Regions from separate parts of the Rossellomorea sp. ABR4_004 genome, predicted to be linked through region 1. Evidence: riboswitches for the same ligand, from Rfam matches in the RefSeq annotation. Region 1 holds a riboswitch; each other region holds the start of a gene.
What was found. A riboswitch is a leader RNA that binds a small molecule or an ion and turns the genes downstream of it on or off. The one in region 1 is predicted to bind lysine.
Positions count from the first base shown of each region.

Region 2: linked by a shared signal. The riboswitch ahead of ACXAF2_RS08120 (Na+/H+ antiporter NhaC family protein) and the one ahead of ACXAF2_RS05530 (aspartate kinase) in region 1 are both predicted to bind lysine.
Region 3: linked by a shared signal. The riboswitch ahead of lysA (diaminopimelate decarboxylase) and the one ahead of ACXAF2_RS05530 (aspartate kinase) in region 1 are both predicted to bind lysine.

Region 1 covers NZ_JBSWVM010000001.1:1,017,491-1,028,663, reverse strand. Annotated here, with positions in the region: gene ACXAF2_RS05560 (alkaline phosphatase family protein) at 1-603, shown strand, start outside; gene ACXAF2_RS05555 (glycosyltransferase family 2 protein) at 596-1,354, shown strand; gene ACXAF2_RS05550 (hypothetical protein) at 1,414-2,163, shown strand; gene ACXAF2_RS05545 (FTR1 family iron permease) at 2,198-3,181, shown strand; gene ACXAF2_RS05540 (hypothetical protein) at 3,294-4,772, shown strand; gene uvrC (excinuclease ABC subunit UvrC) at 4,769-6,538, shown strand; lysine riboswitch at 6,908-7,086, shown strand; gene ACXAF2_RS05530 (aspartate kinase) at 7,280-8,518, shown strand; gene ACXAF2_RS05525 (YslB family protein) at 8,616-9,053, opposite strand; gene ACXAF2_RS05520 (succinate dehydrogenase cytochrome b558 subunit) at 9,405-10,013, shown strand; gene sdhA (succinate dehydrogenase flavoprotein subunit) at 10,086-11,173, shown strand, end outside.
Region 2 covers NZ_JBSWVM010000001.1:1,528,770-1,539,942, reverse strand. Annotated here, with positions in the region: gene ACXAF2_RS08140 (bifunctional metallophosphatase/5'-nucleotidase) at 1-812, shown strand, start outside; gene ACXAF2_RS08135 (YunC family protein) at 869-1,171, shown strand; gene ACXAF2_RS08130 (HD-GYP domain-containing protein) at 1,365-2,477, shown strand; gene yunB (sporulation protein YunB) at 2,537-3,301, shown strand; lysine riboswitch at 3,381-3,562, shown strand; gene ACXAF2_RS08120 (Na+/H+ antiporter NhaC family protein) at 3,678-5,243, shown strand; gene ACXAF2_RS08115 (hypothetical protein) at 5,364-5,582, shown strand; gene ACXAF2_RS08110 (sodium-dependent transporter) at 5,828-7,354, shown strand; gene ACXAF2_RS08105 (methionine/alanine import family NSS transporter small subunit) at 7,356-7,463, shown strand; gene ACXAF2_RS08100 (M23 family metallopeptidase) at 7,511-8,470, opposite strand; gene lipA (lipoyl synthase) at 8,739-9,656, shown strand; gene ACXAF2_RS08090 (YhcN/YlaJ family sporulation lipoprotein) at 9,772-10,491, opposite strand; gene ACXAF2_RS08085 (YutD family protein) at 10,603-10,878, shown strand; gene ACXAF2_RS08080 (cytosolic protein) at 10,923-11,173, opposite strand, start outside.
Region 3 covers NZ_JBSWVM010000002.1:333,526-344,698, forward strand. Annotated here, with positions in the region: gene ACXAF2_RS14505 (S8 family peptidase) at 1-1,345, opposite strand, end outside; gene ACXAF2_RS14510 (GTP pyrophosphokinase) at 1,809-2,468, shown strand; gene lysA (diaminopimelate decarboxylase) at 2,738-4,024, opposite strand; lysine riboswitch at 4,140-4,316, opposite strand; gene ACXAF2_RS14520 (helix-turn-helix domain-containing protein) at 4,697-5,287, opposite strand; gene ACXAF2_RS14525 (DMT family transporter) at 5,380-6,339, shown strand; gene ACXAF2_RS14530 (2OG-Fe(II) oxygenase) at 6,375-7,025, opposite strand; gene ACXAF2_RS14535 (mannitol-1-phosphate 5-dehydrogenase) at 7,379-8,518, opposite strand; gene ACXAF2_RS14540 (BglG family transcription antiterminator) at 8,524-10,593, opposite strand; gene ACXAF2_RS14545 (PTS mannitol transporter subunit IICBA) at 10,679-11,173, opposite strand, start outside.

The DNA of each region.
Region 1 (11,173 bases):
AAGCTGGGGATTAAAGTCGAAAGCATTTTTGACTCTTTACGAAAAGTAGGGAAGAAGGGAAGGCTATTAGGGGTTGCCCATCTGGTCGATTCCATGGGGTCTGACGTTGATACGTTCACAGCCGTCATGCATAACGATGAAGCCGATCCGACAATCATGAAAAAAGCGAAACATATCATGAAAGAACAAGATCCGGATTTATTCATCGTACAAATGATCGGCACCGATCAAACCGGGCACAGTCGCGGGGTTTTATACGACGAGTATTTGCAAAAGATAAAAGAAGCAGACCGATTGATTGAAGACTTTGTCCAATGGATGACCGAGGAAGGCAAGATGGATAATACAACATTATTTATCTGTGCCGATCATGGGCAGGCTGATGGAATCGGGGGACACGGGCATCTTGATGAAGGAGAACGATTCGTTCCATTTATCATGCACGGACCTAATATCCATAAGGGACGCAAGGTAGAGTCCAAGCATAGTCTTGTTTCCATGGCCAGTACCATCGCTCATATTCTGGGAGCACCATTCCCGAGTCATGCACGTGGACCTGTATTAGAAGAAGCATTTAGAAGAAAGGAAGAACATCGTGAATAAACAGAAGGTTGTTGTTTTTTTGCCTGCTTATAACGAAGAAGAAACCATCGGGGATGTCATCCGTGACATTCCCAGGGAGTTTCATCCTGATGTTCAGGTCGAAGTACTTGTGGTGAATGATGGGTCGACCGATGACACCGTTAAGGTTGCAGAAGAAGCAGGAGCAGACTACATCGTACATATGGAACGTAATTCAGGCTTAGGGGCTGCGGTAAGAAGAGGGTTAAAGGAATCGCTGCTAAAAGGAGCGGATATCGGAGTCATGATTGATGCGGATGGGGAATATCCTGCATCTCAAATTCCTGAGCTGTTAGAGCCGATCTTCACGAATCAGTCAGACTATACAATGGGATCACGCTTTAAGGGAACCATCGACGGGATGAGGATCCATCGCCGCCTCGGTAATTATTGTTTTACCTTACTACAATGTGTGTTGCTGAAAACCTGGATCTATGATGGTCAATCAGGGATGAGGGCATTCTCTAAACAAGTAATGGAACATGCAGAAATCATTCATGACTATAATTATGCTCAAGTGGTGACTCTAAATATCATGCGTAAAGGTTTCAGAATGATGGAAGTTCCAATTGAATATAGAGTCCGGACGAAGGGACAATCCTTCATCAAGTTCAAAGCCTATATGTTTAATGTGCTTCCGGCTATCGCACAAGAAATGAAACGGCCTGTTGAAAAAGTGGATATAGATTATAATGTTCACAAAATTTCTGCAACATCCATTGAAGGCCTTTAAAATCGTATTGACAAGTATAATGATAATCATTATCATTGAAAATGCAGGAGGATTTCCATATGAAAAAAAGCCTTTTTTTTAGTCTTTCACTGATGTTTATTCTCAACTACATATTTATCCCGTCACAGGCATCTGCTTATTCTTATGGGGATCCAGGGGAAGAGAAAATCGCTGAAGCGTATAAAGAGCTGGAGAACAGCTTAGAGAATGATGACTGGGATAACGCAAAGAAAATATATGATTCGTATGAAAAAGATTTTGAACTATATTTTTCAAAGGTGCAGCCCGATCTAAAAAAAGCTTTCGAGGAAAAAGACAAGGATCTTTTATTAGAAAGCTGGAGAGCAGCGTTGATGCTGAATATCGAAAGAAGACTGCATTTCGCTCAAGAGCAATTCGACGATTATGGGCAGGCGAAACTTCTTCTTGCTAAAGCGAGAGGGACGTTTAATGTATTGGAACCATTTGTTGTTGAAGAAAAAAGCCAGGAAGAGGCAGACAAGATGTATGCTGCATTCGATACTGCGTTAAATTCCTTGGGAAATCCCGGTTTGTTCGGGATTGGAAGCAAAGATAATGATCCTGAAGCTTTCGATAAAGAAGTTGAATCGATCATTAAAGAACTTCGACCGTTATTTCCGATTCCTTCTGAGAAAGCGGATGAAAGTCATCTGAACGAAGAGAATCTGGGATTTTTAGATGGGATAGGTGAAGGGGGAAGCTCAAGCTTCTGGCTCTACTTCTCACTAGCACTGGTCTTGATTCTAATTATACTGATTACGATCAATAAACGTAAAAATAAACAGTAGCACCGGGGTACGGGGTATCAAAGGGGGAAACAAAGTGGATTTTCAAGCATTTTTGATTACACTGAGAGAGTCTTTAGAAGCGATTCTGATTGTAGGGTTGATTCTATCTTATCTTACAAGATTAAAAGCAGACAAATATAAGAAATGGGTTTACGTAGGAGTATTGCTTGCCCTCGTATCCAGCTTTTTGGTTGCTCTACTGTTCCAGGTCGTCCTGACCGGGTTCTCGAGTTTTGGAGCTGAAGTTTACTTGAAGGTGGGGATCATGTTTGCATCCGTCTTCCTGCTGACTCATATGGTCGGCTGGATGAGGAAGCAGTCCAAAGGGATCAACACGGAAATGGAGAAGAAGATCAATGCCGCCTTAACGGCAGGCAGTGTATCAGCGATGATCATTCACTCATACTTGATCGTCCTTCGTGAAGGTGTCGAAACCGTATTTTTCTTCGCTGCCATCAGTGGAGGAGACGTTACGAAAGTATTCACAAGCTACGGGGCACTTAGTGGACTATTACTTGCCATGGTTCTTGGCTATGCGTTCTTCTCAGGTGCCATGAAATTCAAATTGAAAACATTCTTTAATGTGACAGGATTGCTGATTATGTTCATCGCAGCAGGGTTACTTGTTCAAGGAGTAGGGATTCTTCAGGATCTTGGGATCATGGGCTCCTTATATACAACAGCAGAAGGGAAACCTGATGAAGTATATAATCTTGTGGAGATTATGCCTGAGCACTTTCAAGATGAGCTTCACTATGAGAGAGACACAGGTAATGAGGTTCTGATCAGCGGTCAAGTCGGTCTGTTCATGGCGGCAATGTTCGGCTATAGCCACAATCCAACGATTGAACAAGTGCTTGCCTATTGGCTCTACTTCGGATTCGTATTCTTATGGATATACTTAATCCGAACGGATAAACTCATTAACCCTTTTAATCGAAAGTCCGTGCCTGCGGGGATGGAACAACAGAAAAAGACAATCAAAAAATCGGATGATGTGAAATCAATAAATGCTTAAACCCCCCTGAACCAACTCATGATTGGAAACCTTTCTAATAAAGCCTTACAATAGGCTAAGAAGGTTTTCAAACTGAGTTGGTTTTTATTTGGAGAGAAACAGGAGAAAAACAATGATTGATAAACATTTGGACAAATGGATGATAAGTATACTGGTTGTTTTCAGCCTGTACTTTATATACAGACTTATATTGCTTCCGCCCTATGCTTCAAGCTGGGACGAAGTTGATTATGCTCTCGGAGTCATCGAATTTGATTTATTGAAGATGCAGCCTCATTTTCCAGGCTATCCTTTTTTTATTTTCGGGGGAATGGTGGTTCACACCATTATTGATGACGCGGTTTTATCCCTTCAGCTTTTTAATACGATTTTGCTGGTTAGCTCAACTCTTCCTGTATATTGGCTGTTTGGCCATTACCTAGAGAGAAGAAAAGCCATCATTGCTACCCTATTACTATTTTCCCTTTCTTATCCGAGTGCGATGACCGTTCAAGCCATGAGTGAAGGTGCAGCTATCCCGGTATTATGGTGGTATTTATGGAGTCTGCACAGGGCTGTCATACTGAAGACGAAGAATGCGGCTGTTCTTCCCGTTCTCCTATTCGCCATTTTGATGGGAATACGATTATCCTATATCGCATTTGGTGTGGGGATTCTCTACTATTGGTTTGTGTTTTGGAAGGAGAGCGGCAGTGGTCCAGAAAAAGTGAAAGCCATCGCTTTTCATCTGATTCTTCTCATACTTTCTCAAGGAGTGTGGCTATCGGCACTGGCCGCCAATGCAGGGAGCCTCAAGACTCTGCTACAGATTGCCTTTGGTTTTACAGACGGACACTTTACGGAATGGGGAGGAACGGTAGAGCCCGATACAGGATTTTTTGAAAGGTTATGGAATTATATATATATCAATATAGGCTGGAACGGACTGTTGACACAATCACTTACTATTACGGTCATCACTGCGGTTCTATTTTTATTAAGTGTAAAAAATACTGGGAAGTGGTCTAAACCTGGTACAGGCACTGTATTGCTCCTTATTTCATTCGTCTCTTATTTTATCTGGGGATTATTTGCACAAAATATTGATAAACCGAGACATATTCTGCCTCTGGCCATATTAGTAGGATTTTTCTTGTTAATAGGATGGATGAAACATCTCAATACAATGAAGATCATCACCCTGAGCCTGTGGTTTATTTTGCATATAGGAACGAGTGTGGGTGTGTTGACCGATTATCACTCTTCTGCACCCGCCGTATACAAAACAGAGTCATACTTCTCAGAAAAAAATGAGGAAAGTCCGATTATGGTATACACATGGGAAGAAACAAGAGTATACTCCTATCTGGATGCACCTTACTCACATAAGCGAGTGTTAACCTATTCTCAATTCCTTCAAGACATTCAGCATATGGATAAAGAAATCTATCTGACCGGATCTGTGGTTAATGGATTCAAACAACAGGGTATTGAAAACCTTGATGAAAAAATAGAAAAAGTCCAAGTATCCCAATCACAGGAGCTATTCGATCCTGTTTATTCAACCATCACCGTCTATAAATGGACAGATAAGAAGGGAGAGAGTCGATGAACCCTACCATTACGAATAAATTAGCTCTATTACCGGATCAACCCGGTTGTTATTTAATGAAAGACAGACAAGGTACGATTATTTATGTGGGGAAAGCGAAAGTATTGAAGAATCGTGTGCGCTCTTATTTCACCGGTTCTCATGATGCAAAGACTCAACGGTTGGTAGGTGAAATTGAGGACTTCGAGTACATCATGACCTCATCGGATCTGGAAGCCCTGGTGCTTGAAATGAACCTGATCAAAAAATATGATCCTAAATACAATGTCATGCTAAAGGATGATAAAAGCTACCCGTTTATCAAGTTAACAAACGAGAGACATCCAAGACTTATTACGACCCGCAAAGTCCAAAGGGGTAAAGGGCGTTACTTTGGTCCGTATCCCAACGCAGGAGCCGCTAATGAAACAAAAAAGCTTCTGGATCGGCTGTATCCGTTACGAAAATGCACGACCCTTCCCGATCGTGCATGTCTTTACTATCATATGGGTCAATGTCTGGCTCCTTGTATCAAAGAAGTTAGTAAAGACACTTATAGAGAAATGACTGACGAAATTTCCAGGTTCCTGAATGGCGGATATAAAGATATCAAGAATCAATTAACGATGAAAATGAATGAAGCAGCAGAGAATCTGGAATTTGAGAGAGCGAAGGAATTCCGCGATCAAATCCTACACATTGAAGCGACAATGGAAAAGCAAAAGATGACCATGACCGATTTCACTGATCGGGATGTGTTCGGATATTCCGTTGACAAAGGCTGGATGTGTGTACAGGTATTCTTTGTGCGTCAAGGCAAGCTCATTGAACGAGATGTATCACTCTTTCCACTCTATAATGAACCCGAGGACGAATTTCTGACTTTCTTAGGTCAATTTTATTCGAAATCCAATCACTTTAAGCCAAAGGAACTTTTCTTGCCTGAGGAGATTGATGAAGAATTGGCGGCTAAGCTGATCGAGGTGAAAATCACCAAGCCTCAACGAGGAAAGAAGAAAGAGTTGGTCAAGCTTGCCGAAAAGAATGCCAAACAGGCACTTGAAGAAAAGTTCGCCTTGATTGAAAGAGATGAAGAACGGACGATTAAAGCGATCGAACGTCTCGGAGAGCATATGGGCATTTATACTCCTTTCCGGATTGAAGCATTTGATAACTCAAATATTCAGGGTTCGGATCCTGTGTCTGCGATGATCGTTTTCCTGGACGGGAAACCTGCGAAGAAAGAGTATCGAAAGTATAAGATTAAGACCGTCAAGGGGCCAGATGATTATGACTCCATGCGGGAGGTCGTACGCAGACGGTATTCGAGAGTATTAAAAGATGGACTTCCTTTACCCGATCTCATTATCATCGATGGGGGAAAAGGGCAGATTGAAGCGGCGAGGGATGTCATTGAGAATGAATTGGGGTTGGATATCCCACTTGGCGGCCTTGCGAAAGACGATAAGCACCAGACATCGGAACTGCTATATGGGAATCCATTGCAAATCGTTCCTCTTGAAAAGAGAAGCCAGGAATTCTACTTACTTCAGCGGATCCAGGATGAAGTCCACCGATTCGCCATCACGTTCCACAGACAGCTCAGAGGAAAAAGCGCATTCCAGTCCACCCTCGATGACATTGACGGCATAGGACCAAAGCGGAAAAAGCAGCTTCTCAAGCACTTTGGTTCCATGAAGAAGATGAAAGAAGCAACGGTGGAAGAGTTTATAGAGATAGGGATTCCGGAAGCCGTGGCTAAGGTATTGGCTGAGAAATTGAAGTAGGTAATTGTAGAAACAAGGAAGTATGTGCTTTCTTTTGATTGAGTTCATATTTAAAAGAGTGTTGTTTTTATAATGGTTTCTAAGTAACTTGTTGACTATGATAGTTGATTGTAGCGGAAGGTGCTCGACTCCTGCGGGAATAGCGTGAAAGTTGAGACCCCGCAGGGCGAAGCCCGAGGAGGCTCAACTCACGCCCCGCGGAAAGCGAGCACCTGTAGCGGAACTCAACCACTACTCGCTCCTACTAAATATCAAAAAGGTTTTCGATGTGAATCAAAAATAAAATGAATTTTATTTTGAATTGTGCATTGAATCACAATTTTTTGTGTGCTATAATTAACGAAAATTTATAACATTATCACTTTTTAAAGTGGTGATAGAGGTGCGAACTTCAAAAGTACAGGTAAAGAGGAGTATGAGCTCTGCTGAGATGCCTGGAAAGGGGAGAGTCGCCGAAGTGGTTTTGGTCTCATGCTGATTCCGCTGGTTCTACGTTTAAGAAATGTAGGATTGTCAAGATGATTCAATCTTGGAGAGCTATCTCACAATGCCCATGAACCTATTTAGTATGTTCTGCTGTATGTTCATAAAGCAATGAGATATTATTCTCATTGCTTTTTTTATTATCCAGCGCAGGTGTTGAACCTGTTCCATGAACGTTTAGGATGATTTGTGATTGTACTCTTCACCATCAAAGAATGAGTCTTAATCAAGCACTCGAGTGAGAAAGAGGGAGAAGCAGTGAGTATTATTGTTCAAAAATTCGGTGGGACTTCAGTAGGGTCTGTGGAAAGAATTCAAAATGTTGCGTCAAGAATCGCAGAAGAAAAAGAAAGAGGAAATGATGTTGTGGTCGTGGTATCCGCGATGGGGAAAACGACGGATACACTCGTTGGATTGGCGAGGGAAATTACATCGCAACCAAGTAAGAGAGAAATGGATATGCTTCTCTCTACTGGAGAGCAAGTGACCATTTCGCTCCTCACGATGGCCCTGATTCAATCCGGACATGATGCCATCTCATTCACAGGCTGGCAGGCCGGGATCGAGACGGAATCCGTTCACAGCAATGCGAGGATCACCAATATTCATACTGAAAAGATGGTGAGTCACCTTCAATCGGGAAGAGTGGTGATCGTAGCGGGATTCCAAGGCATGACGGAATCGGGGGAAATTACAACACTCGGTCGTGGCGGATCGGATACAACCGCCGTTGCGATCGCGGCTGCTCTGAAAGCAGAGCGCTGTGATATTTATACAGATGTAGACGGGGTATACACAACGGACCCGCGTTATATTAAAGGAGCAAGGAAATTACCGTCCATTTCATATGATGAAATGTTGGAACTCGCTAATTTAGGGGCTGGAGTCCTGCATCCACGGGCAGTGGAATTTGCCAAGAATTATCAAATTCCTTTAGAAGTCAGATCCAGTATTGAAAAAATTGAAGGAACGTATATTGAGGAGGAAGCAAGCATGGAACAAAACCTGATCGTGAGGGGCGTAGCATTTGAAGGTGAAATCATCCGTGTAACTGTATTTGGACTAGGAAACGCATTAACGGGACTATCTTCAGTGTTTACCACCTTAGCCAAAAATCACCTGAATGTAGATATTATCATTCAAAGCCAAACCGATCAGAATACGACCAATTTATCATTCTCTATTAAAGAACAAGACCTGGATGAAACCCTTGCTGTTCTGGAACGAAACAAAGAGCAATTAGGCTTTACCCATGTTGAGCATGAAAGTGAGCTTGCAAAAGTCTCGATCGTTGGCTCCGGTATGATCTCAAATCCAGGGGTGGCAGCGGAAATGTTCGAAGTGTTAGCTCAAAACGACATTGTGGTGAAAATGGTCAGTACGTCTGAAATCAAAGTATCTGCTGTCGTAGACGAGGAAAATATGCAAAAAGCAGCAGGCGTCCTACATACTGCATTTAACCTGGACGCGGTGAAAATGGAAGAAATCACGTTATAATACTAATGGAGCAGTAAGCGGAACAAGTGAAAAAGGGTTGCCCCGTCATGGGCAACCCTTTATTAGAGTATGAGTATGAAAAGGATGTGGATAAGGATTATTCTACTTTGTCTTTCTCGTCCCATCTTACAATCACTTTCACTGAATGACTCCGTTTATGTAGTTCGTCGGCAGCCTCTGCCACACATTTCTTTTGTAACTGTACTTGTTCGGCTAGAAAGCCCGTTTCCAGTTTGAATGTTACATCCGACTTTAAAGCAAGGCGTCGTTCTAACACCGGACCGCTTATTTCAAAGGTCATCTCATTCTTTTTTTGTTCCAGCAGTGTAAGGGTTCCCCAGCCGGCTTCAGCGAAAAACGATATCAGTTCCTCTGATGACTGAAGGGGGAATTTCCGAGAGAGCTGTTTTCCACCCCAGTATAGTATATCGGGTGTATGCTTTCCTAAAATTTCTGGAATCAATATGTCGCGTAACATTTCATATCCGAAGATTGGAACGGACGGTTGATGTACTTCTTCTTTTTTCTGTTCCAAGTAAATCCCCTCTTTCTATAAAACTATTATATACATGAAAAGGGGATTTATCATCCCATACCTTGAAAAATGACCTTGGGATATTTTGGTGATATAATTTTTATTTGATATTTATTTGAATTTTCGAACATTTAACGTGGCAATACCTCATCTTTTCTGTTATCAATAAATTGAAAATATTTTTGCGGTATTGTCGAAATTATGTATACGTTTTCTTGACGCTTCCACTCCTTGGGAGTAAAATGGACATGTCACATTATTGTTACAATATAAAATATGTATCGTCGTCTAATCATTCTTAAAAATTCATTAGAAAACGAATTCATATTTTATCATTAAGGGGGGTAAATCATGGCTGGAAATCGAGAATTTAATTATCGCAGGCTTCATTCATTGCTAGGTGTTATTCCAGTTGGATTATTTTTAACACAACATTTAGTCGTGAACCATTTTGCCACTGGCGGGGAAGAATCATTTAACCAGGCGGCACACTTCATGGAAAGTTTACCTTTCCGTTATATCCTTGAAATTTTTATCATCTTCCTTCCATTGTATTTCCATGCAATCTACGGAATTTACATTGCGTTCACTTCTAAGAACAATGCAAGTAAGTTTGGTTATTTCCGTAACTGGATGTTTTTACTTCAACGTGTATCTGGAGTAATCACATTCATTTTTGTTACTTGGCATGTATGGGAAACAAGGGTAGCAGCAGCATTTGGGGCTGAAGTGAACTTTCAAATGATGGAAAACATCTTATCGAATCCATTTATGCTAGGATTTTATGTGCTGGGTGTCCTTTCCACGATCTTCCACTTTGCGAATGGTTTATGGTCATTCTGCGTGAGCTGGGGAATTACAGTTTCACCTCGTTCTCAATTAATTGCTACATATGTTACGATCGGAATCTTTGTAGCGTTATCGGTTGTCGGTATGCGTGCAATTTTCGCCTTCGTATAAGAAGAAATAGATACGAGTCTAATAGATTAAATAAGTGCTCTCGAAGTATGGTAGGAAAAGGAGTGAGTCACGATGAGTAAAGGCAAAATCATCGTTGTCGGTGGCGGTTTAGCCGGCCTGATGGCCACAATTAAAGCAGCAGAAAAAGGAACGCAAGTAGATTTATTCTCTCTGGTACCCGTTAAGCGTTCTCACTCTGTATGTGCACAAGGTGGTATTAACGGAGCCGTTAATACCAAGGGAGAAGGAGACTCTCCTTGGGAACATTTTGATGATACAGTGTATGGTGGGGATTTCTTAGCGAATCAACCGCCTGTTAAAGCAATGACTGAAGCAGCACCTGGAATTATTCATTTACTCGATCGTATGGGCGTAATGTTTAATCGTACACCGGAAGGCTTACTGGACTTCCGTCGTTTCGGTGGAACACAGCATCATAGAACAGCTTTCGCTGGTGCTACGACTGGTCAACAATTATTGTATGCCTTGGACGAGCAGGTTCGTCGTCATGAAGTAGCTGGGCTAGTGAATAAGTTCGAAGGTTGGGAATTCCTTGGAGTCGTGGTGGATGACGAAGGAGTGGCAAGAGGAATCGTTGCTCAAAACCTTCAAACGATGGAAATTAAATCATTCGCAGCTGATGCCGTGATCATGGCAACTGGAGGCCCTGGAATTATCTTCGGTAAATCCACGAACTCTGTCATTAATACAGGTTCAGCCGCATCGATCGTCTATCAACAAGGTGCTTATTATGCAAATGGTGAGTTCATTCAAATTCACCCGACAGCCATTCCTGGGGACGATAAGCTTCGCCTCATGAGTGAATCGGCCCGTGGTGAAGGTGGACGAGTCTGGACATATAAAGATGGAAAGCCTTGGTACTTCCTTGAAGAGAAGTATCCTGCATATGGAAACCTTGTACCACGTGATATCGCCACACGTGAAATCTTTGATGTGTGCGTAAACCAGAAGCTAGGTATTAACGGTGAAAACATGGTTTACCTGGACCTTTCTCATAAAGATTCGAAAGAGCTCGACATTAAGCTTGGCGGGATCATCGAAATCTATGAGAAGTTCATGGGTGATGACCCACGTAAAGTACCAATGAAAATTTTCCCTGCGGTTCACTATTCAATGGGTGGACTATGGGTGGATTATGA
Region 2 (11,173 bases), 510 kb from region 1:
GGATTCGGGATGATGAGTTGATTGCAGCGCAATTTCCCGAAATTGACGTTATCCTTGGAGCTCATACCCATCATGTGTTGCATCAAGGAAAAGAAATTAAGGGAACGATGCTTGGCGCAGCAGGAAAGTATGGTCATTATGTTGGTCATATGATGATAGAGGTTGACACAGCCCAAAAAAAGATAGTCGGTAAAAAAGCACAGCTTTATGAACAGCAGGAACTTCCCGTTGTCGAAAAGGAAGAGCAGGAAAATCTCGAGTGGTATCAGGAGGGGGAGGCTTTATTAGGGGAGAAAGTAACCGAGCTCGCCGAACCCCTGGCAGTGGATTGGTTTCATCCTTCTCCACTTCCGGATCTGTTATGCGATGGTCTTGCTGAATGGTGCGAGGCTGATTGTGCCTTTCTCAATTCAGGCTTGCTCATTGAAGGACTGGAAGATGGGGCAGTGACGAAACAGGATCTGCATCGGATCCTGCCTCATCCCATCAATCCATGTCTCATCGAGGTGAAGGGGGCAGAGCTGAAGGAAATCATTAAACAGACATTTAATGAGGAATGGCCGCATCTTCAAGTAAAGGGGTTAGGATTCAGAGGCAAGGTGATGGGCCGGTTTGTATATACGAATATTCAAATCAATGGCCATGAAATCTTAATTGGTCAAAAGCCGATTGATCCACAGAAGATATACAAGCTTGCCTTACCAGATATGTTCACGTTTGGACACTTCTTTCCAGATCTTCAAAGACTGGAGAAAAAATACTTTATGCCTGAGTTTTTACGGGATGTCCTTCAGTGGAAATTAAAGCAGTAAATGTATCACCGTTTCCTTCCTCGTATCATACATATGAGGGAAAGGAGCGATGGCACATGATGAATGTATCTCCGATTACCATTCAGGGACATACCTTTTTAGCGATTTCTGTTGAACTGCCCAAAACCAATCTCCTCGTTGTAACGAGTGATATGGGTTATATAATGTGTGGAGCACTTGACGTAGCGTTACTAAATGAGAAGTTGAAAGACAGAGGAATCATTGCAGGCAGAGCCGTCGGTGTAAAAACAATCGATCAGCTTCTGGACGCACCTCTTGAATCCATCACCTATGAGGCAGAAAATCGCGGCATTACACCTGGCATGATCGGCCGGGATGCATTGTTGAAAATGATATAAGGATAAATTGGACCAGTTGCTTTTTTTAGAGCGCTGGTTTTTTGTTGGATGGATAGTACCATTTTCTTTATATTCTTTCATGAATAATTAACAATATATCAGGAAATACACCTTGCAAGTACGTTTTTATCCTTTATAATGGAGATACTAGGAAATTTTGTCGAAAAATGAAAGAATTACATAGGAGAATTCTATGAGGCTTATATCAACTAGGGCTTTGAAACCGGGCATGGTTCTAGCTACAACCGTATATAATATGAGAGGTCAAGCTTTAATTCATGATAACGTTCCGATTACAGAACGCATGATTTTCAGGTTGCAGGAGCTTAGTATTCAGTATGTCTATATTGAAGACTCCCTTTCGAAGGGAATCCATGTAAAGGGAACTGTTTCGAGTAAGGTGAGACAGCAAGCTGTAAATAATATTGAGATGGCCTTTAATCAACTAAGCGTATCGAAAGCGCCACCAGGTGTGCTTATGATTGAAGATAGTGCCAAGCAATTGAAGCAGGTGATTGATGTAGTCTTGTCTGAAGTAAAGGCGAATCATGATCTCCTAACCATTTTGACGGATGTTTTCACATATGACTCCTATATTTTTCATCATTCATTTAATGTGACTTTGTATACGTTATCCATAGGTCTGGAACTTAAACTGTCCACTAAACAGCTCGAGCAGTTAGGCGTGGGAGCAATTTTGCATGATATCGGTAAGATGCTTGTGCCGGAGGAAATTCTTCTGAAGCCAGGAAAGCTGACAGAAGACGAATTTTGTGAAATCAAGAAGCATTCAGAACACGGTTTTGAGATTTTGCGACAGCTTCATTCTGTGTCCCTGATCATTGCACACTGCGCATACCAGCACCATGAGCGGCTTGATGGATCCGGTTATCCACGAGGAATCAAAGGTGAGGATATCCACCCCTTTGCAAAAATCATTGCGGTGGCCGATGTATTCGACGCCATGACGTCAAATCGTGTATATCGGAAAGCCATGCTTCCACATCAAGCGCTGGAGGTATTATATGCAGGAAGCGGTACTTTGTTTGATACAAATGTGATTGAAGCCTTCAGGTCTTCTGTTGCCATTTATCCAAATGGGATGGTTGTCGAGCTGAATGATGGCCGAAAAGGAATTGTGACCGATCAAAATAAAGGTGTAACGGATCGACCGGTGATCCGGATCATAGAAGAAGATGGACAGGAAATACAAACTCCTTATCCCATGGATTTAAGTACGGAATTGGATAAGGTAATTACCGGATTTGATCCGGATTATGAACCACAATCTCTTAAAATTAAATAATTTTCTTGCGTTAAACCCCTCTTACTTTGCATACAAATAGCTTGTAAGGGGGGATTTTTTTGTCAAAGTTTAAAACATACAAACCCCGAAGAGGAGGGCCGCTGCCTTTTCGATATGTGATGATCATCACGATTCTATTCTTTATGATTTCAACTGGATTCGGATTGTGGATCATTAACAAAGGTTTGAAACCGACACTGCTTGCTTATGCTGAAACTCAAACCAGCAGGATCGGTACGTTGGTTATCAATAAAGCAATAAACAAAAAAATTGCAGATGTTCTTGATATTTCGGATATAACGGAAGAAGTGAAGAATACAGAAGGCGATATTGTTTCATTTAAATATAATACTCAGACCATCAACCGGGTTCAGGCTGAAATCACCAACTTAGTTCAGCAAAATCTACAAGAAGCAGAGGAAGGAAATTTAGAAAACCTTGAATTTATTACCGAAGTGGAAATCGATGAAGGAAAGTCAAAAGCAGCGAAGGGCATCACATACTCTGTCCCTCTTGGGCAAGCGACCAACAACGTGTTACTCGGAAACCTTGGTCCAAAAGTGCCGATTCGCTTTCACTCGATCGGAGATGTCCGTTCTGATATTAAAACTACGGTAGAGCAATTCGGGATTAATAATGCCGTTGTAAAAGTGTTTGTCGAGCTTGAAGTCAATGTCCAGATCATCATTCCATTTGCAACGAAAACCGAAACCATCAAGCAGGATATTTTGGTTGCCATGGGTACCGTTCACCTGGATGTACCTCAGTTTTATAACAATGGTGGTGGTGAATCCAGTCCTTCTATTGAAATTCCCACAAATTAGTCAGGAAAAAAAGTTGTCAAAAGAATGATAGTTTGTTATATTAATAAAGAAAATTTTATAACACACCACATCATCAGTCCGATGGGGTAGAGGCGCAGGGTTCAAGAGTAAGCTGTTTGAGGATGACAACTGAGAGAACAGATGAAAGGGAACTTTTGCCGAAGTAAATATACATGTCGAATGTGTATTTGCTGGGGTTATCTTGAAGAAGGATAACACTGTCATTATAGGGAATCTCTATAATGGGGAGCTACAGATCGTGATGGAGCACTTAAATTACTTATTAAGGTAATGATAGCTTCTCTATCGTTGCCTTTTTTTATTATCCTCTGTCATGCTACGATGGTTCCCCCCTATCAAATAGGAGGAGGACACTATGGAAAACACGATTTACTCATTATTACCACCCCTTTTAGCCATTCTTATGGTTATACTCACGAGACGGGTTCTACTTTCACTTGGAGTAGGAATCGTTGCGTCTGCCTTTCTGTTAGCAGATTTCTCAATAACGAAAACATTCAGTTTTATGTGGGACGCCTTTAAAGGCATCTTCGTCGCAGATGGAGCGCTCAACACCTGGAATGTCTATATTATCTTCTTCTTGCTTATTCTTGGTGTCATCACTGCATTTGTGAATATTTCCGGCGGTAGCCGCGCATTCGGTGAATGGGCGATGAAACGCGTGAAAACGAGAAAAGGTGCACAGCTCCTTGCAGCCGTTTTAGGTATCATAATTTTTATTGATGACTATTTTAACGCTCTTGCTGTTGGGCAGGTTTCCAGACCCATTACAGATCGTCACAAAATTTCACGTGCCAAACTAGCCTATATCATCGACTCGACATCGGCACCGATTTGTGTCGTTTCACCAATCTCAAGTTGGGGAGCGTACATCATCGGTATTATCGGTTCGATTCTGGCTGCACACAGTATCACAGAGTACACTGCATTTTCAGCCTTCGTTCAAATGATTCCAATGAATCTTTATGTCTGGGCAGCTGTTCTGCTTGTCATCATGGTTGCTGCTAAAGGCTTGGACTTTGGAAAGATGAAAGAGCATGAAGTAAGAGCCCTTGAAACGGGAGCCCTTTATGATCCTGAAAAAGAGATTCCAGGCGAATTGAAAAATGATCTGCCTGTCAGCTCAAAAGGATCAGTTGGTGATCTTGTCTGGCCGATCGTAGCACTTGTTATCGGTACAATTGGAATGATGCTCTGGACAGGATATCAAGCCGTTGGATCATTTGACATCCTGCCGATTTTTGAAAATACAGATGTAACGAAATCATTATTATATGGTGGGTTATTCGGTCTCCTTGTTGCGCTGATCTTCTTCATCCGTCAAGTCAGCTTGAAAGGAATCGAAGGTAAAGCAGTTGGAGTAGCAGTAGTGGAAGGGATCAAATCCATGTTACCTGCCGTTTACATCCTTATCTTCGCCTGGACGATCGTCACATTGATCGATCAATTGCAAACAGGTACGTATCTTGCGGGTCTGGTTGAACAATCAAGCTTACCGATGCAGGCACTTCCAGTCATTTTGTTCTTAGTTGCCGGAATCATGGCATTCTCGACGGGAACTTCATGGGGATCTTTCGGAATCTTACTTCCGATCGCCGGGGAAATTGCTGCAGCGACAGATGTAAGTATCTTACTTCCTGCTATGGCAGCTGTATTAGCCGGATCCGTATTGGGAGATCACTGTTCTCCAATCTCGGATACAACCATCCTTTCCTCTACAGGAGCAGGAAGCAATCATATCGATCACGTTCTTACACAGCTTCCATACGCCTTAATCGGGGCGGTTGCTGCTTCAATTGGATATCTTGTATTAGGATTCACTGGAAGCACATTATTCGGTCTTGGTGTTGTGATCATCTTAATCATCGCATTCGCTTTTCTGTTTGGTGAAAAAGCAAAACCGGCTGTTTCAGAACAATAATAAAGAGGCTGGGACAAAAGTGTTTTAGTCTAAGTAAACCCGAACCAATCCGCTTCTTAGAGGCAGAGTGGTCCGGGTTTATTTATATTTGGTCCATTTGATTTTAGCAGTCTCCAGCGGTTGATTGGAGTGCAAGACGAAGACTCCTGCGGGAAAAGTAGCTTATGTGAGACCCCGCAGGCTTGCCGAGGAGGCTCACGGGCTACCCGCGGAAAGCGTAGTCTTGCACGGAAATCATTAGCGGTATTAACAACTAACACTTCTATTGTTCGTCTTTATTTCGTGATTTTTAGTTTTTTCCCAGCCTCTTTTTATTATGTAATCTTGGATATTCATTAAAACCCGTGACGGTATCCCAAAACCCACCTCAACCTTTCCGATCATTAATCCATCATGTTTCGACAAAATTCTTATAGTGAAATAGTACCTGTCCCATTTTTAAAAAATCTCTGTAAAAGCTTCAAAATAGCTTTGACAATTGCCGTGGAACTAGCTATACTGACTTTAGATTATAAATAATCTGAAAATATAAAAATTTCAAATACCTTAAATTGGTAGTTGGAAAGAACTAGGGGGGAACCAACATGGAGAAACGTGCCCAGTTTGGAACACGAGCAGGATTTATTCTTGCTGCTGTCGGGTCAGCAATCGGTTTGGGAAACATTTGGCGTTTTCCGGCAGTAGCGTATGAAAATGGTGGAGGAGCATTCTTTATTCCTTATTTATTCGCTCTTCTTACAGCGGGAATTCCATTATTAGTGCTTGAATTTACGTTAGGTCATAAGTACCGTGGATCGGCACCACTATCTTATTTCCGTCTTAATAGGAAATCAGAGTGGCTTGGCTGGTGGCAAGTATTAATTGCATTTGTTATTTCTACCTATTATGCCGTCATCATCGCATGGGCGATGTCATACAGTGTATTTTCTTTCAATTTAGGTTGGGGGAAGGATACAGAGTCATTCTTATTCAACGACTATTTGAAGCTTACGGTTGATCCTGGTCAGACGGGCAGTATCGTTCCTGGAGTATTCATTCCACTTGTATTGGTATGGGTGATTACGTTAGGAATTCTTTTCAAAGGTGTAAAGAAGGGAATCGAAGTAGCGAATAAAATCTTTATTCCGGCACTAGTTATTTTATTCTTAATCATTGTTGTTCGCGCTTTAACGTTACCTGGAGCATTGGATGGTTTAGATGCATTCTTCAAACCGGATTTCAGCAAAATAGCTGACCCTGGTGTTTGGGTAGCGGCATACGGACAAATTTTCTTCAGTTTATCCATTGCATTTGCGATTATGATTACGTATTCCAGTTACCTTCCGAAGAAATCGGATATTACGAACAATGCGTTCATCACTGGCTTCAGTAACTCAGGGTTCGAATTGCTTGCAGGTATTGGGGTATTTGCTGCTTTAGGTTTCATGGCTCAATCTCAAGGTGTAGGTGTGCAGGAAGTAGTAAGTGGCGGAGTTGGACTGGCGTTTGTGGTATTCCCGCAAATCATTAACGAATTCCCGGCTCTTAACGGTTTATTCGGATTCCTGTTCTTTGCTTCCCTGGTTTTAGCGGGGCTGTCATCACTCATCTCGATTACGGAAACGTATGTAGCAGGGGTTTCTGAAAAGTTCGGAATTTCCCGTACGAAAGCCGTTCTATTCGGTGGAGGTCTTTCTGCTATCATTTCAATCTTATTTGCCACTCAGGGTGGATTGCTCTTCCTGGATGCGGCAGATTACTTTATCAACCAGTTTGGTGTAGCATTCGCCGGACTAGTTGAAGTATTAGTAATTGCCTGGTTCCTGCGTAAGTTAGGTACATTCCAATCTCACGCTAATGGAATCTCTGATATTCAGCTTGGTGCATGGTGGAAAGTATGTTTAGGAGTCATCACACCAATCGTTCTTGGTTGGATGATGTTCGGATTATTCAAAATGAATTTATTAAGAGAATTTGAAACTGAAACCGGAAACTATGGAGGTTACTCAGATGCCTTTATCCTTTACAGTGGATGGTTTGTAGCAGGATTTGCAATTCTTGCAGGTGTTGCCTTCTCATTCAAACGCTGGCATGCCAAAACAGAAGCTGAAAGCTATAAGGAGGTAAGCTAACATGACTGGTAGCGCAATTGCAATGATGGTTGTAGGGATGGTCATCATTTGGGGTGGATTAGCAGCTAGTATCATGAATGCTGTTTCCAAATCCAAAAAACAAGTGTAAAGAGTCAAAAGATGAAGCAGACGATGGGTTAACCATTGTCTGCTTTTTTAATGTTTTTTGCTTTTGATTCTGTCTTGACGTTCCCACATTCGTAAGTGAGGGTATGGGTCAAAGGACCATTCCGTTAAACCATTATCCTTGTACATTCCGTAGTGCAGATGGGGAGGGAATTTCCCTGATGTCCCTGGGGGTCCGTATCCAGAGCTACCGACACCGCCAATAACCATCCCCGGTTCCACCACTTGACCTACATGAAGATCTTTAGAGAAACCACTAAGGTGGGCAAAATAATGATAGGTATTATTAATGTCACGTATGCCGATACGCCAGCCTCCATATCGGTTCCATCCTTTCATCTCGATGATTCCATACGATGTTGCTCTTACAGGTACACCATAATCAGCAAAAAGGTCCGTCCCTTCATGAATCCGTCTTCCTCCCCAACCACGGGCGTCACCCCAAGTGTTCCGGTAACTGTAATTGAATCTGAGGGGAAGGGGGAAGGCTTTCTGGTTTAAATGGATGGTCCCGTATTGTTTATAGATTTTTGCATTTCCCATAATGATACTGACCGTTTTATCCCGTTTGTAGTAGTCCCACAGAGCGAGCTTGAAATTATCCCGGTCGATTCCGTAGCGTAATATAAAATCTGTCAAAGCAGCCAGTATATCTTCATCACTCTTAAGGCTTGCTTTTCCATCGAAGTCTCCATCCCGGCCAATCCCGTTAAATAGGGCAATGGTTTCAGGATTGTCGTCTTCCTGGGTAGGATTCAGAGGGCCGACCCATTTTTCAGGCTCCATATAGATTGATATAAGTGAAGAGGGCTTTTCCCTGTCTTTGCGGGCAAACCGTAGACTGCGTTCATACTGATCAACAGCAGCAAGATAGTACCAGGGAATATGAGTCAGAGCCTCGCTTTTCTGAAATAACTCCATCCTTTTCGTGTGAACCTGTTCGTCTGTCAGTTTTTCTGCAGCAAAGGTTTGATAAGGGCTTATCAACATGAAGAAAGCCACAAAGGCTAAGACCAATCGTTTGTACAAAATTATCCCTCCATTTTTAGGGTCCTACTACTAGTTTGTATCGTTCATCGGGATTCATAATCATCAATAAATGGTAATAGGGTATCACATGCTTGTTTTCACTTTTTTAGTATGATAAAGTGACAAAAGAAGTATATTGATGATGGCTTTTTTTACATAAGATGAACGATTTAGAAAGCGTTTCACTCTTTGCCTAAGTCAGAATTATTTAGGATTGGAGATGAGGGGTATGAGTAAGAAAGATGAGCACATTCGTAAACCGGATTGGCTTAAAATTAAGCTGAATACGAATGATAACTATATGGGCCTAAAGAAAATGATGCGTGAAAACAACCTTCACACGGTTTGTGAAGAGGCTCGTTGTCCTAATATTCATGAATGTTGGGGAACTAGAAGAACAGCTACCTTCATGATTCTTGGAGATATTTGTACACGAGCATGCCGTTTCTGCGCAGTGAAAACGGGCCTTCCAACTGAATTAGATCTGAAAGAACCAGAACGCGTGGCAGATTCTGTTCAATTAATGAACCTGAAGCACGTAGTTATTACAGCTGTTGCACGTGATGATCTGAAAGATGGTGGATCGCAGGTATTTGCTGAAACGGTTCGTGCCATTCGTCGTAAGAGCCCGTTCACTTCCATTGAAGTATTACCTTCCGATATGGGTGGAGTTTTTGATAATATCAAAACATTGATGGATGCAAAGCCAGACATCATGAACTACAATGTCGAAACCGTTCGTCGCTTGACTCCAAGAGTTCGTGCCCGCGCTACCTACGATCGCACATTGGAATTCCTGCGCCGTGCAAAAGAATTAAATCCGGAAATTCCAACAAAATCAAGTATCATGGTTGGTCTTGGGGAAACGAAGGAAGAAATTCTTGAAACAATGGATGATTTGCGTGCCAATCATGTTGATATTGTGACATTAGGTCAATACCTGCAACCATCGAAGAAACACTTGAAGGTGCAGAAATATTATCACCCTGATGAGTTTGCTGAACTACGTGAAGCTGCGATGGAAAAAGGCTTCAGTCACTGTGAAGCAGGACCACTCGTTCGATCTTCCTACCATGCCGATGAGCAAGTTAATGCAGCTGCCAAAGCAAGACAAGCAGCAGGAGAGCAAGAAGTTCAAAAGGCATAATTTTTCATATATAAAAGGACTGACTTGAAGGAGAAGATCTCTAACAGTCAGTCCTTTTTGTAGCAAAGAATATGGCATCCTGCAATGTTTGATGCCTGTCTCTACTGTCTTCTAATTATTCGACCATGTTATCTGTGTTATCTTTTCGCTTTTGGCGGTCTTTGTTGATTTTGTGGACGTCGTCGTCCTGCATTTCGTATTTCTCAGATGTCATTTCACCATTTGGATTTTCACCTGCGTCTACATTTCTTCCCTGAGGAGAATCCTGCAGCATAAGGTTGATGGTATCATCAATGGCTGTGTTGGCGTTACGGCTATCGCTATCCATTTTGGCCAGGTTTTCTACATTGCGCATCAGGCTCTTGTCATCGGTCACATATACATGGTACCAACGGGGAATAACCGACATCGCTGTTTTCTTTACTTGATCGGCTACTTCAAAGCGGCCATCTTTATCCTTTTTGTCCGTCACGTATGAAATCAGCACTTCTTCATCAGTGACAAGAGTGGAACAATCCTTGACATCTGGAAGGGATACACTCATTTTGCTGATCGTGTCGGCTACTTGTTCACGATTGATGCTGTACATATCCTTTGTGGAAATAGTTTGACCACCTGTAGGACTTTTCTGTTGGCGGACATAGCCAAAATCCTCACCGCGGTGAGCTCCTTTTTTCGTCCAGCTATTTTCGTTGTACAGGTCCTCGCGGTCATTCACGTTAATGGTATTTCCATTGTCGTGAAACATTTCTTCATTGGCCGTGTCAATTCCATCACAAGCAGTTCCGATTAGAGCAATACTTAGTACAGTTGTACCAAGAATGAATTTATTCAAGTTAAACACCCCCTATTTGATAGGGTGACCATGTCTTATGACAATTTTTCATAGTAATTAATGGACAATCCGTTATAATTTAAGATAAGGAAATGAAAGTGGGTGGACAAGATGATTTGTGTGCAGAATACATGCTACAAAATCGTTGAGGAATTTAGAGACGGGTTCAACGAGGAAGCATTTAAGGAAAGATATAGTGACATCTTAAGTAAATACGACTTTATCCTTGGGGATTGGGGATATGGCCAGCTCCGCTTAAAAGGGTTCTTTGATGATCATAATCAAAAAGCCTCTTTTGATACAAAGGTGAGCACACATAAGGATTACTTGTATGAATACTGTAACTTTGGCTGCGCTTATTTTCTTGTAAAAAAAGTAAATAAATAATGATGGAAAAGGAACAAACCGTCCAGTTTGTTCCTTTTGTTCCTTTACTTATTTTCAGTATATGGAGGTTCTTCATTCACATCGGGATCTGCATGAACAGGGTGTGATCCAGGCTCCTGACGTGGGATATCCTGATGAAGTGATTTGTTTTCATAGTTGAAAGCACTGTAATATCGCTGCCCTTCTTTCCAAGGAGTGCTCTTGTTCTCAACGGGAGTATGCTTTCCTCGGGGAGCGCCATATGGCCCTTCTGGCAGTGTTTCTGGCACGATGAAATTGCGGTAGGTTTCAACGT
Region 3 (11,173 bases), on a different contig from region 1:
TTGATGTACCATTTAAACTTTTGTAATCTCCGGTCCCACTGGAGTATTGAGAACGTGCCGCCACGATTCCCACACCTGGAGCTGAAAGATCCGGTTTAAGTCCCATATCCCCATAGCGCGGACCTTTGGAAGAGAAATACGCCAGTTCATCCTCTTTATCCACTGCTCCAACCGTCAAGGCTGAATCTGCTGTACCTGGTGAACCGATTGTACCTTCCCCGCCTCTGTTACCCGCAGCAATGACAAATAAGGTTCCATTCTCATCTGTCAATCGATTCACTGCTTCTGCCATTGGATCTGTTCCATCACTCGGCATATCGCTTCCAAGGCTCATATTGACGATTTTCGCATTTTCTGAAGCCCATTCCATTCCGTCGATAATCCAGGAATCCTGCCCAAATCCTTGATCACTTAAAACTTTCCCTACCAGTAAGCGGGCATCAGGTGCGACACCTTTATGTTTACCATCACCTGCACCTGTCCCAAGAACGGTAGAGGCAACATGGGTTCCGTGACCATTGACGTCCTTCACTTCTTCACCAGGTACGAAGCTTACAGCATCATCTATCTGCCCTGCTATATCCGGATGCTCCGAGTCGATTCCTGTATCAAGTACGGCAACCTTGACTCCCTCTCCTGTAAAACCTTGTTCCCAAGCGGAATCCGCTTCAATTTGCGGTACACTTTGATCAAGGGCTGCTTCTACACGGCCATCCAGCCAGATTTTATCTACGCCGTATTCAAATTGGGGTGTTTTTTCCGAATCTTTCTTTTCGCTTTGAACAGTGACGTCTTTCCAGAACGATTCTGCCTGCTTCTTCTCTGCAGAAAGGGCCGCTCCATTAATGCTTTCCAAGTCTCTCACTTTCTTCGATCCTTTTGGGGCGGGAGCTGCTGAGAAAGTCTTAGACTTGGTTTCTTTGTATTCTACGATGACAGGTACAGACGCTTGATTCTTGTCATCATACCTATACTCGATCAATTTTGTAATATTGAATAAGTCTTCATCCATTTTTCCAGCGGCCATAAAAGGCATGGCAGAGTTCGGGAATACGAAAGTTTCGTCTTTGATGGTCATGACCCGGACACCTTCGCCATTCTTATCAGCAGGCTCCACATTAATGATTTGTTTGCCATTTTGGAGGGTCGACACCTTTACCACATCACCAGTGATGAGGGTGATGGTATGTTCCCCTTTGATGGCTTCATTCTTATCAACATTAGACTCCTCGAGTTCCTTCCCATTGGAAGAGATACCGAGTGCATCCACCTGGAACATCGACCCTGAAATCATCGTCGCAGCAATTGAACCAACAAGAAGTGGTTTCACGTTAAGCTTTTTCATGAACATTCTCCTATTCTATTCATTTCGTCAGTTGATTGATTCTTATGAGTAGATTCTTGCTGAGGGAAAAATAAAGAAGGTATGTAGTCCTAAAAATATTTAAGTAGACTACCAGAGTTAAGATTCGTCAGTGTTCACCTCCTTATTTACAGAGTCTTATGCTAATACGGGGATGCAAGCTTGTTTCTCTAGGAGTCATTTTGTATGTCTGTGGTTAATTAAATTGTAAGTCTCAGCACAGCCATTTCTCAATTGGGGTTATTTTTCGGGAGTAGAGAACTAGTCTCCATGTGAACACTGGATTCTATTCAACTTATTTATGAAAATAGATACATATTTGTCACGTTTTCATACTAGATGTCGAGGGGTCAAATTGGGTATACTGGTACCATTACACTCTAAGGGAGCAGACAACGTGAATGAGATTAACCTGAAAGAACTGAGAACGAACCTGAATCGCTTCATGCTTTCCTATAAATTCGCCCTTGAAGAGGTCCGGACAAAGATCAATATCTTAAGGGAAGAATTCCAGGTCATCCATGAATACAATCCGATCGAACACATTTCGACCCGACTTAAGTCCCCCGAAAGTATCCTGAAGAAGATGTCCAAGAAGGACATGAAACCTTCCTTTGATCAGATGAAAGAACAAATCCGGGATATTGCAGGCGTACGCATCACCTGCTCGTTCATCGAGGATATCTATAAGGTGTCGGACTTGATTCAATCCCAGCATGACATCACGGTGGTAGAAGTGAAGGACTATATCAAGAATCCGAAGCCCAATGGGTATCAAAGCCTTCACCTCATCGTGCAGATTCCTATTTTTCTGACAGATCGCGTGGAAGTCGTGTATGTGGAGATCCAGATCCGCACAATCGCCATGGATTTCTGGGCAAGCCTCGAGCATAAAATTTACTACAAATATAACAAGCAGATCCCCGCCCATATCCAGGATGGGTTAAAGGAAGCCGCTACACAGGCGGCTTTACTTGACCGCAAGATGGAACAGCTCAATCATGAAATCAATATTTTAAAAGAAGAGGATGGAGAGGATTCGAGTATGATGACGCCGAATGAGGTTCATCAACTTCTGATGCAGCTCTCAAAAGAGGAGGATTGACGATACAAAGAAGGCTGCATGCTTCAATAGCTTCTGTGTGATTCGAACCTGGATCTTCTGACCGGGACAGAGGACCTATCCTTGTATCCCGCGAGGTAAGTTCATCCATTACTTATAAAACTTTTGGAAGAGAATATATGAATAGCAATCAAAAGAAGGCTGTGTCTTATTAGACGCAGCCTTCTCTTGATATACAGATGTTGTTAAGTTATGGACTTTCAGGGCAGGAACTAGTACCCATACCATTGCAGAAAGGGAGAACTACCCCTTTATCGATCATTGCGAACTAAATCTGCATACGATTCACGTTCGATCACGACCCGTGATTCCCCATCATGTACAAACACAACGGCCGGGCGGGGGATCCGGTTATAATTACTCGCCATCGAATACCCGTAGGCTCCTGTACTGAAGACAGCAAGTATATCACCGTAATTCGTCGGAGGAAGCATCAGATCCCAGATCAGCATATCACCGGATTCGCAGCATTTCCCTGCGATGCTCACAAGCTCAGTGCACTCCTCTTGTGGGCGGTTGGCCAGGACCGCATGGTATTTTGCCTGATACAAAGCCGGACGGATATTATCTGTCATCCCTCCGTCAATCGCGACATACGTACGCACATCAGGAATGATTTTCTTTGATCCCACTTTGTACAGCGTCGTCCCCGCTTCTGCCACCATGCTTCGGCCCGGCTCCACCCATACTTCAGGGAGCGGATATTCATTCTTTTCAAAATAGGTCTTCACACTATCGGTAATAGATTTCACATAAGTTGGTATCGGCAGGGGCTGGTCTTCTTCTGTGTACCGGACACCGAATCCTCCGCCAATATTCAGCACCGGCATCGTCACATCAAACTCGATTCGGATTTTTTGCAGGAAATCAGCCAGTACTTGAATCGCCTGATCAAACCCTTCCCGTTCAAAAATCTGGGATCCGATATGGGAATGGAGACCAAGCATTGAGAAGTATGGCTTGCGGATAGCCAGTTGAATCGCCGTACTTGCCTGCCCGTTAGATATGCTGAATCCGAATTTCGAATCCTCCTGTCCCGTCGTGATGTACTCATGTGTGTGTGCTTCCACACCTGGCGTGACCCTGATCAGGATCTGAACCTTTTGCTCACGCTCCTTGGCCAGGTCATGCAGCAGTTCAAGCTCCAGAAAACTATCGACGACAAAGCAGCCGATTTCAGCCTCAAGTGCCATGAGGAGCTCTTCTTCCGACTTATTGTTCCCATGAAAATGAATACGCTCCGCTGGAAATCCTGCCTCAAGGGCCGTATACAATTCCCCTCCAGACACAACATCCAGGGAAAGCTCCTCCTGCTCTGCCAGGCGTACCATCTCTTTACATAGGAACGCTTTACTCGCATATGCCACCTGGAACTGCAATCCGCTCTCTTTGAAAGCATTCCGGAAAAGTTGGGCATTTTCACGGATCATCCCTTCATCGTAGACCATTAAAGGCGTCCCATAGGTCTCCACCAACTCACCCGTGCTCATTCCCCCGATTTCAAGATCTCCACGAACATTCACATCAACTGTACTCATATCCTATACTCCTTTTGACTCTCTCTAAAAAAACACAAAAAAACCGCATGAAGCGATGCTCATACGGTTTATCATCAAAAGTTTTGGAAACATGATGAAGACTATGTATTAACATCTCTTCAATAGTGCTCCACAACTTCTTCATTGTGACAGTCCAGCATTTCTTCAATGCTGGCCCAACAAAAAATAGAATTGGCTATTTTCTGCTTCGGCGATCTGCCTTTCCCTTCTTTTCTCAGAATCCATTATTCTCAAAGAAGGTACTCATCATACTCGCGCCTCTATTATCAGAGAGTGATTTATTATTTTATTGGAATTACTATATCATTCTCTTGAAATAGTTGTCAATTGGTTTTTCGGTTAAGTTTGTGAAAAGAGGGAGGTGTGCATTGTAGAGTGTTTTTCCATTTATTTCAAAAATTCGCATAACCTTTGGAGATCGACGCAATAATCTTCGAATCGAAGCAATTATACTTAATAATGACGCAATCACCTCGAAAAATGACGCAATCATGTCCGATTTCGACGCAATTAAGTAAATCGGATGTAGTCAACATGCAAGAAGTCTGAATAAAAAAAGGTACCAAAGCCAAAAAAGAACGAATTAACCATTTTCAACATCCATCGTTAGGCTATTTACAAAAAAAAGAAGCTTATCCTCATCGATAAGCTTCAATCTGTCCGTCCCGTGTATATCATCACAAAATGCAGGACTGCTTCCGTTGATTCCATATTGATGTAGCTGTGACCTTTATCACCATGGAACTTGATCGAGTCATACTGACCTAGCTCGAATTCGTCATCCTGCACCTTCACCCGCACTCTTCCTTCCATGACGGTGACAAATTCAATCACCCCGGGCTGGTGGGCATCGGCACTGTACTCACTGTCAGGTTTCAGGAAGGCCCTGTGGGTTTCCAATGAGCCATAGCCAGAGGAAGTAAACATCGGTTCCAAGGTCAAGGACTCATTGGCACTGATCACTTTGCTCCCTTCATTTCTCCGGGAAATCTGGACTTCCTGTTTTTCCACGAGGAGAGCGGATATCGGGATAGCTAAACCATTCGCTATTTTCCAGATGATCGTCAAAGACGGATTCGCCTCTCCCCTTTCAATCTTGCCCAAAGTCAATGTACTGACATCGGTCAATGCGGCGAGCTCCTGCAGATTGAGCCCGCGCTCATGTCGTATACGTCTCAGTGTCATCCCGACGTGTTGTGCCAATTTTTCCGGATCCTGCCAAGTCAAACCGTCATTGTTCATATTCCTACCTCTTTCTATAGACAACATATGTAAGTATATTATAATATATATAAAATAAACTATAGTATATGAATCAGAAAGGAGTGTTCATCATCAAAGAGCTTGCTCTCGGTGTCATTTCATCTATGTTCTTTGCCGTCACCTTTATTCTGAACCGTTCAATGGAGCTAGCGGGTGGAAGCTGGATGTGGAGTTCATCCTTGCGATTCCTGTTCATGCTCCCTTTCCTATTCCTTATTGTAGGTTTAAGGAAGAATGTAAATCAAGTATGGATTGAAATAAGGAAGCGACCATTTGAGTGGCTGACATGGAGTTTTGTCGGGTTTGTGCTCTTTTATGGCCCTATCACCTATGCGGCTGCGTACGGACCGGGCTGGCTCGTGGCGGGCACGTGGCAGTTTACCATCGTCGCGGGCATCTTGCTTGCTCCCCTGTTTTATACTTCGGGACCGGTGAAGCGCAGGCAATCCATTCAAAAAAGAGCACTGGCAATCTCCTCTATCATTTTAGTGGGAGTCCTTTTCATCCAGCAGGAAAATGCCGGTGGATTGTCACCTTCAGAAATGGTGGTAGGTGTCTTACCTGTAATCATCGCAGCCTTTGCTTATCCACTTGGGAACCGGAAGATGATGGAGGTGTGCGGCGGAAAGCTTGATACCTTCCAACGTGTACTGGGGATGACGATTGCAAGCACTCCCTTCTGGGTCATCCTTTCGTGCTATGCGTATTTCAAGGTGGGGGCACCCAGCACGTCGCAAATGACACAATCTTTTATTGTCGCCATCTGCTCAGGAGTGATTGCGACATCCCTTTTCTTCATTGCGACAAATCAGTCCCGCCATCATCCTGGCAAGCTTGCGGCGGTGGAAGCGACCCAATCCACTCAGATCCTGTTTGTCATCATGGGAGAAGCGGCGATCCTGTCCGTTCCATTCCCATCAGGATCCGCCCTGATCGGCATCCTTCTGATCATCACGGGCATGATCACCCACACGCTGAACGTGAAAAAAATGAACTCCCGAATCATCAAACCCATTAAATCAGCAAGCTAAAAAAAGAGGGGCATCGGGGATGCTCCTCTTTTCCTTTATTTAAATATCTTTCTTCTCATCCACTGAGTCGCAGCCCATTTGTCTCCGATGACAACGGGTGCCCCGCCATGAAGGGTCAAGTCGTTCAGCTCCTGATTATCATAGAAATATTCGAAGTAGACCGCCATCCCCTTTTGCGGAGAAACAGAGAAATTCAATTTCGGAAAGTACGTTTCTCCGCCTTCCTCTACGTCATTCAAGTACATGACAAGGGTGCTGATTCTCGGATTCTTCACCGGCCGCGATGACGCCGAGAAGAAATCGAAGTGTGCCTTGTATTCCTGACCCGGTTTATAGTTAAGGATTTGAAGACCTTCCCCGTGCTCCACAGGTATATTCATAATTTGAGAGACTCTCTTTTCCACTCTAGTCACAACGTCATGTTCGCCTTCTTGAAGGAATACGCTGCTGCTCGTTCTAAGTTCATCGACAGTACGGGTATTCCCTATCTTCGAACGCTGCACACGATCCTTTGAAAGCTGGATGAGTTCATCACATTCTTCATGACTCAACACATTGCCAAGAACGACGATCAGTGGCTCCTCCATTTTCGCGATAATCTGAATATCCCGGTCTTCTGTCTTGATCTTATTTCCTGTATGGTGAAAAATCGTTTGTTCCTTTACAGCTATTTCATTAGTATCCATTGTCAACTTTCATCAACCTCTTATCGTATTTTTAACATTCTGAATTTTTATGTTAGTGGAAGCATTCTTATATTCTTCCAATCTGGAAAAACGATCGCAACAATAGGCATAACTGTAGATTGTATTTGGCTGTTTCCTCCTGCATGTGTATTTTCATATATTTTACACCCGGTATGAGGGGAAATCTATCTTTTTTTTGATAAAAAATAAGGGAGATGATGGGAGTGAGGTTGATTGAAGGATTGGCGTGGTTGCGGGGGCGTCACAGAAAAGACACGGATCGATTATATGCGCATTTATGCGTCAAACTCAGAAAAAAGACTGCCGAATCGATTTCGACAGCCCCATACATTTTATTTCTTCAACCCTTCATACTGCACCAATACTTCCTTCGTAATCTCACTATCTTCATCCAGTCCGCTCACTTCTTTCAACACATGAGCCGGACCGTGCTCTTTGATCATATCTTGAATTTCCATCGCTTGTTCATCCTCGGGATTGTCAAACAATAGCGCTGCGGCAATCGCCTTGGCTAGATAAGAATAAGGGAGCCCCGCTTTTTGAGCTTCTGTTGTAGGACGGATCAAACGGTCATCAGGACCAAGCTTGCGGATCGGTGCGCGTCCCACACGGGTCACATCATCATTCAGATAGGCATTTTTGAAGCGCTCTATGTTCTTTTCAATATAAGCAAGATGCTCGCTTTCATCAAGTCCGTATTGTTTTACTAGATAAGCACCGGTTTCTTTCAATGTCTCCTTGACCTGATCGGCAATGGCATCATCGGCCAATGTTTGATCAATCGTTGATTTTCCTTTCAGGTAACCAAGGTAAGCAATGACTGCATGCCCTGTATTAACCGTGAACAGTTTACGCTCGATGAATGGTGCGAGGTCGTCTACAATCGTCATTCCTTCGACCGGTGGAATTGTTTCCGTAGTTTCGACAACCCACTCATAATATGGTTCAACGAGAACATCCAATGAGCCTTGATCCTGCATCGGCACAATGCGGTCGACGGCTGAATTGAAGAAATAGACTTTGCCTTCAAGCTTTGCTACCGTTACTTCATCAAGATTTTCTAAAATATGTTTTTTCAAAATATCCGTAGCACCGATCTGATTTTCACACGCGATCACATATAACGGCTCATCTGTAGACGCCATACGCTTAGCAATGCCTTTTGCAATCAGGGGTGCGATTCTCGGAAGGATATTCGGCCCGATCGCCGTCGTCAGGTAGGTGGACTGGCCGATCGTGTCGATCACTTCCCCTTCTTGATGAAGGTTATTGAGTCCGGACACATTCTCGATCGTTTCCGTTTCCATCGTTTCCGTTGCAAGCTTCACCTGGTAGCGACCTTCTTCATTCAGCTTGTTGATCACCTGCTCGGCGATGTCCACAAAGGTCACGTGGTAACCTGATTGGGAAAACAATGCTCCGATAAACCCTCTGCCTATGTTTCCTGCTCCAAAATGTACGGTTTGTTTCAACGTCATCATTCCTTTATCAAATTAGTTTGTAAGTAGTCCAGAAATATATCTTCTAATTTCTTCAGGATGATCGCTTCGTTCGTGGACGAATAAATCATCATGCTTATCTGATCTTCGATTAAGCTTGTACTGATCAGGCTGAGGATTTCCTGTTCCCGCCTGCTCAACTCTTCAGGGGCAAGCATGAGGAGGAGACTTTTCATCTCCATTTCCACGCCGTCCATTCCCTTGATCATGCACGGTTCATCCAGATGGGCTACCTGGAAGATCAGCTTCTTCACGTTATGGTCCCGGCAATGGAAGAGACCCATATTCGTTTTTGGGATCCCGAGTCCTCCTTTTTTCTCCCTTTCCATCAGCTGATGCACGACTACATGCGGCTGATGAAGAAGTTCGTCCCGTTCCGCTTGTTCCACCATTTCATTCAGGATACTGAGATGACTTCCCGCCGACTGCTTCCGGTACACCCGGAAATTGGAGAGTATGGCTTCCATGCTGGAATGGACATCCTTAATTTCTTTAAGGAGCATCCTGACTTCCGTTTTCTCGCCTGATCGCGGCGCTGCCTTCAAGTATTTCTTTCTGGTCAGCTTTTCTACGTTTTTCTGCAGATAGCTTTGGATGAAGCCGATGTCCTTTTCGCTCAATAACGGGCTTACCAAAATATACTCCACTTCCGTAAAGGGAAGCCTGACCGTGGAAATGACGATATCATAGTCATCAAGGTTCGCCGTCTGAAAATCCTTGATCGACAGGATTTCCACCTTATTGATCATCGTCAACTCCCGCTGAATACGGCTGGCGAGCATCTTGGACGTGCCGATCCCCGTCGGACAGACAACAACGGCATGAATACTGACCTTCTCTTCATTCATCAGCATGGCCGATCCGAAATGCAGGACGATGAACGCCACCTCATCATCGGGAAAAGCGATATCCTTGAATTCCGTTTCAAGGCTCTTTTTCACCGCTAAAAATAACACGGGATACTTCTTCTTGATTTCATCCGTCAATGGATTAAAAAGATCCAGCTCCTGCTGCAGGCGGAAGATGGACGGTCCCATATGGGCAAGCAGGCCCTGGAAAAGGGAAAAGTCATCAGACAGATCCACATGGAGGTCTGCCGATACATCCTTGATGACATTCTTGATAAGATGCCCGAGGAGGATGCTGTCATAGTAAACGACGTCGGGATCCTGAACTTTGGATCCTTTTAAAATAACCGATAAAAATTGAACATCCCGATCCGTCATCGGAACTGAAAGTGTTTCTTTCAGTTCCCTGCCTATCGTGTCCATCAGCTGATACTCAGTAGAATCATGATCTTCCGCTTGCTCATATTCCTGTAAATGGAAGCCCTTTTCTATTCGCTGGATCGTCAGGCAAGTATACACAACGAGACCGATATAATCACTGTCCGTCAAGGTGATCAGCCCCTCTGCCAAGTGGTGGTTCACCACCCCGTCGACAGCGAGTAAATAGCCTGGTTGGAAATACCCCAGCACCGGCTCATCCAGGTGATTTCCCTGTTGCATCCCGTACAGGGTCTCAATGATGTCTTCATAAAAATAGACAAGGAAGAAACTTGCCAGTGCATGACGTTTGTCGGCTTCATCTGCGAAAAGCTCCACCCCCACCCCTCGTTTCCTTGTCAGGGTGATGCCGTATTTTTGCAGCCAATCGGCGAGCTCATCGAGATACGAAGTAAGGGTCGTGACGCTGATCCCCAACTGCTGTGCAAGTACCTGTTTTTTAAAGGAAGGCCCTTCATGTAGAAGGATGATCAGTAAATTCAGCTTTCGCTCTTCTGGTGTTTCATCGGTCGGATTCACTTCCGCTAGATTCTGGATCAAGCGATAGATGTGTTCATTCTTCCCGTCGATGAACAGACCTTCATTGGCCGTCCGCTTCAGCTCTAAATGATATTGTTTTAATATGCTTTCGATGGATTTCAGGTTGCGCTGAACGGTTCTCCCGCTCACATTCAGAAATGCTGAAAGAGAGTACACGGTATGTTTCCCCGATGTTTTTACGATCAATTCGATGATGGATTTTTCCCTTGATGTAATAAACATGCTTTCCCCTCTTTCCCTGAATTAGCTTTTATCGATACAAATGAGAACAGAAAGGCAGGGACCCCGCCTTTCTGAATGAATTTTTCTAGTTGCTGTTAATGATGTCTTTCAGTTCTTTGGCTGACTTGGCCTGAACCATCTTGTCGACGTTTTCCTGCTCGGAGCAGACAACCGCGATGCCTGATAGGATTTCCAGATGTGTGCCGTCCTTACCTGCGATACCGAATATCATCTTTGCCTGCTCACCGTTGAAGTCGACGCCGTTCGGAACTTGAACGACCGTAAATCCGGACTTGATGACGGCTTTCTTCGCATCTTCCGTACCGTGTGGAATGGCTACATTATTACCCATATACGTAGATGTGATTCCTTCTCTGTCAATCATAGCATCTACATAGCTCTCTTCCACGTATCCTGCTTTGACGAGGGCTTCACCTGCGAACCGGATCGCTTCTTCTTTTGTGGCAAATTCCTGATTCATGAAGATGTTTTCTTCAAGGAGAAGGTCATCATCGTGGTCTGCATTCGGTTCAGCTTTTACAGCTTCTTCCTCTGCATCCTCCACCACCTCTGCCTGCTC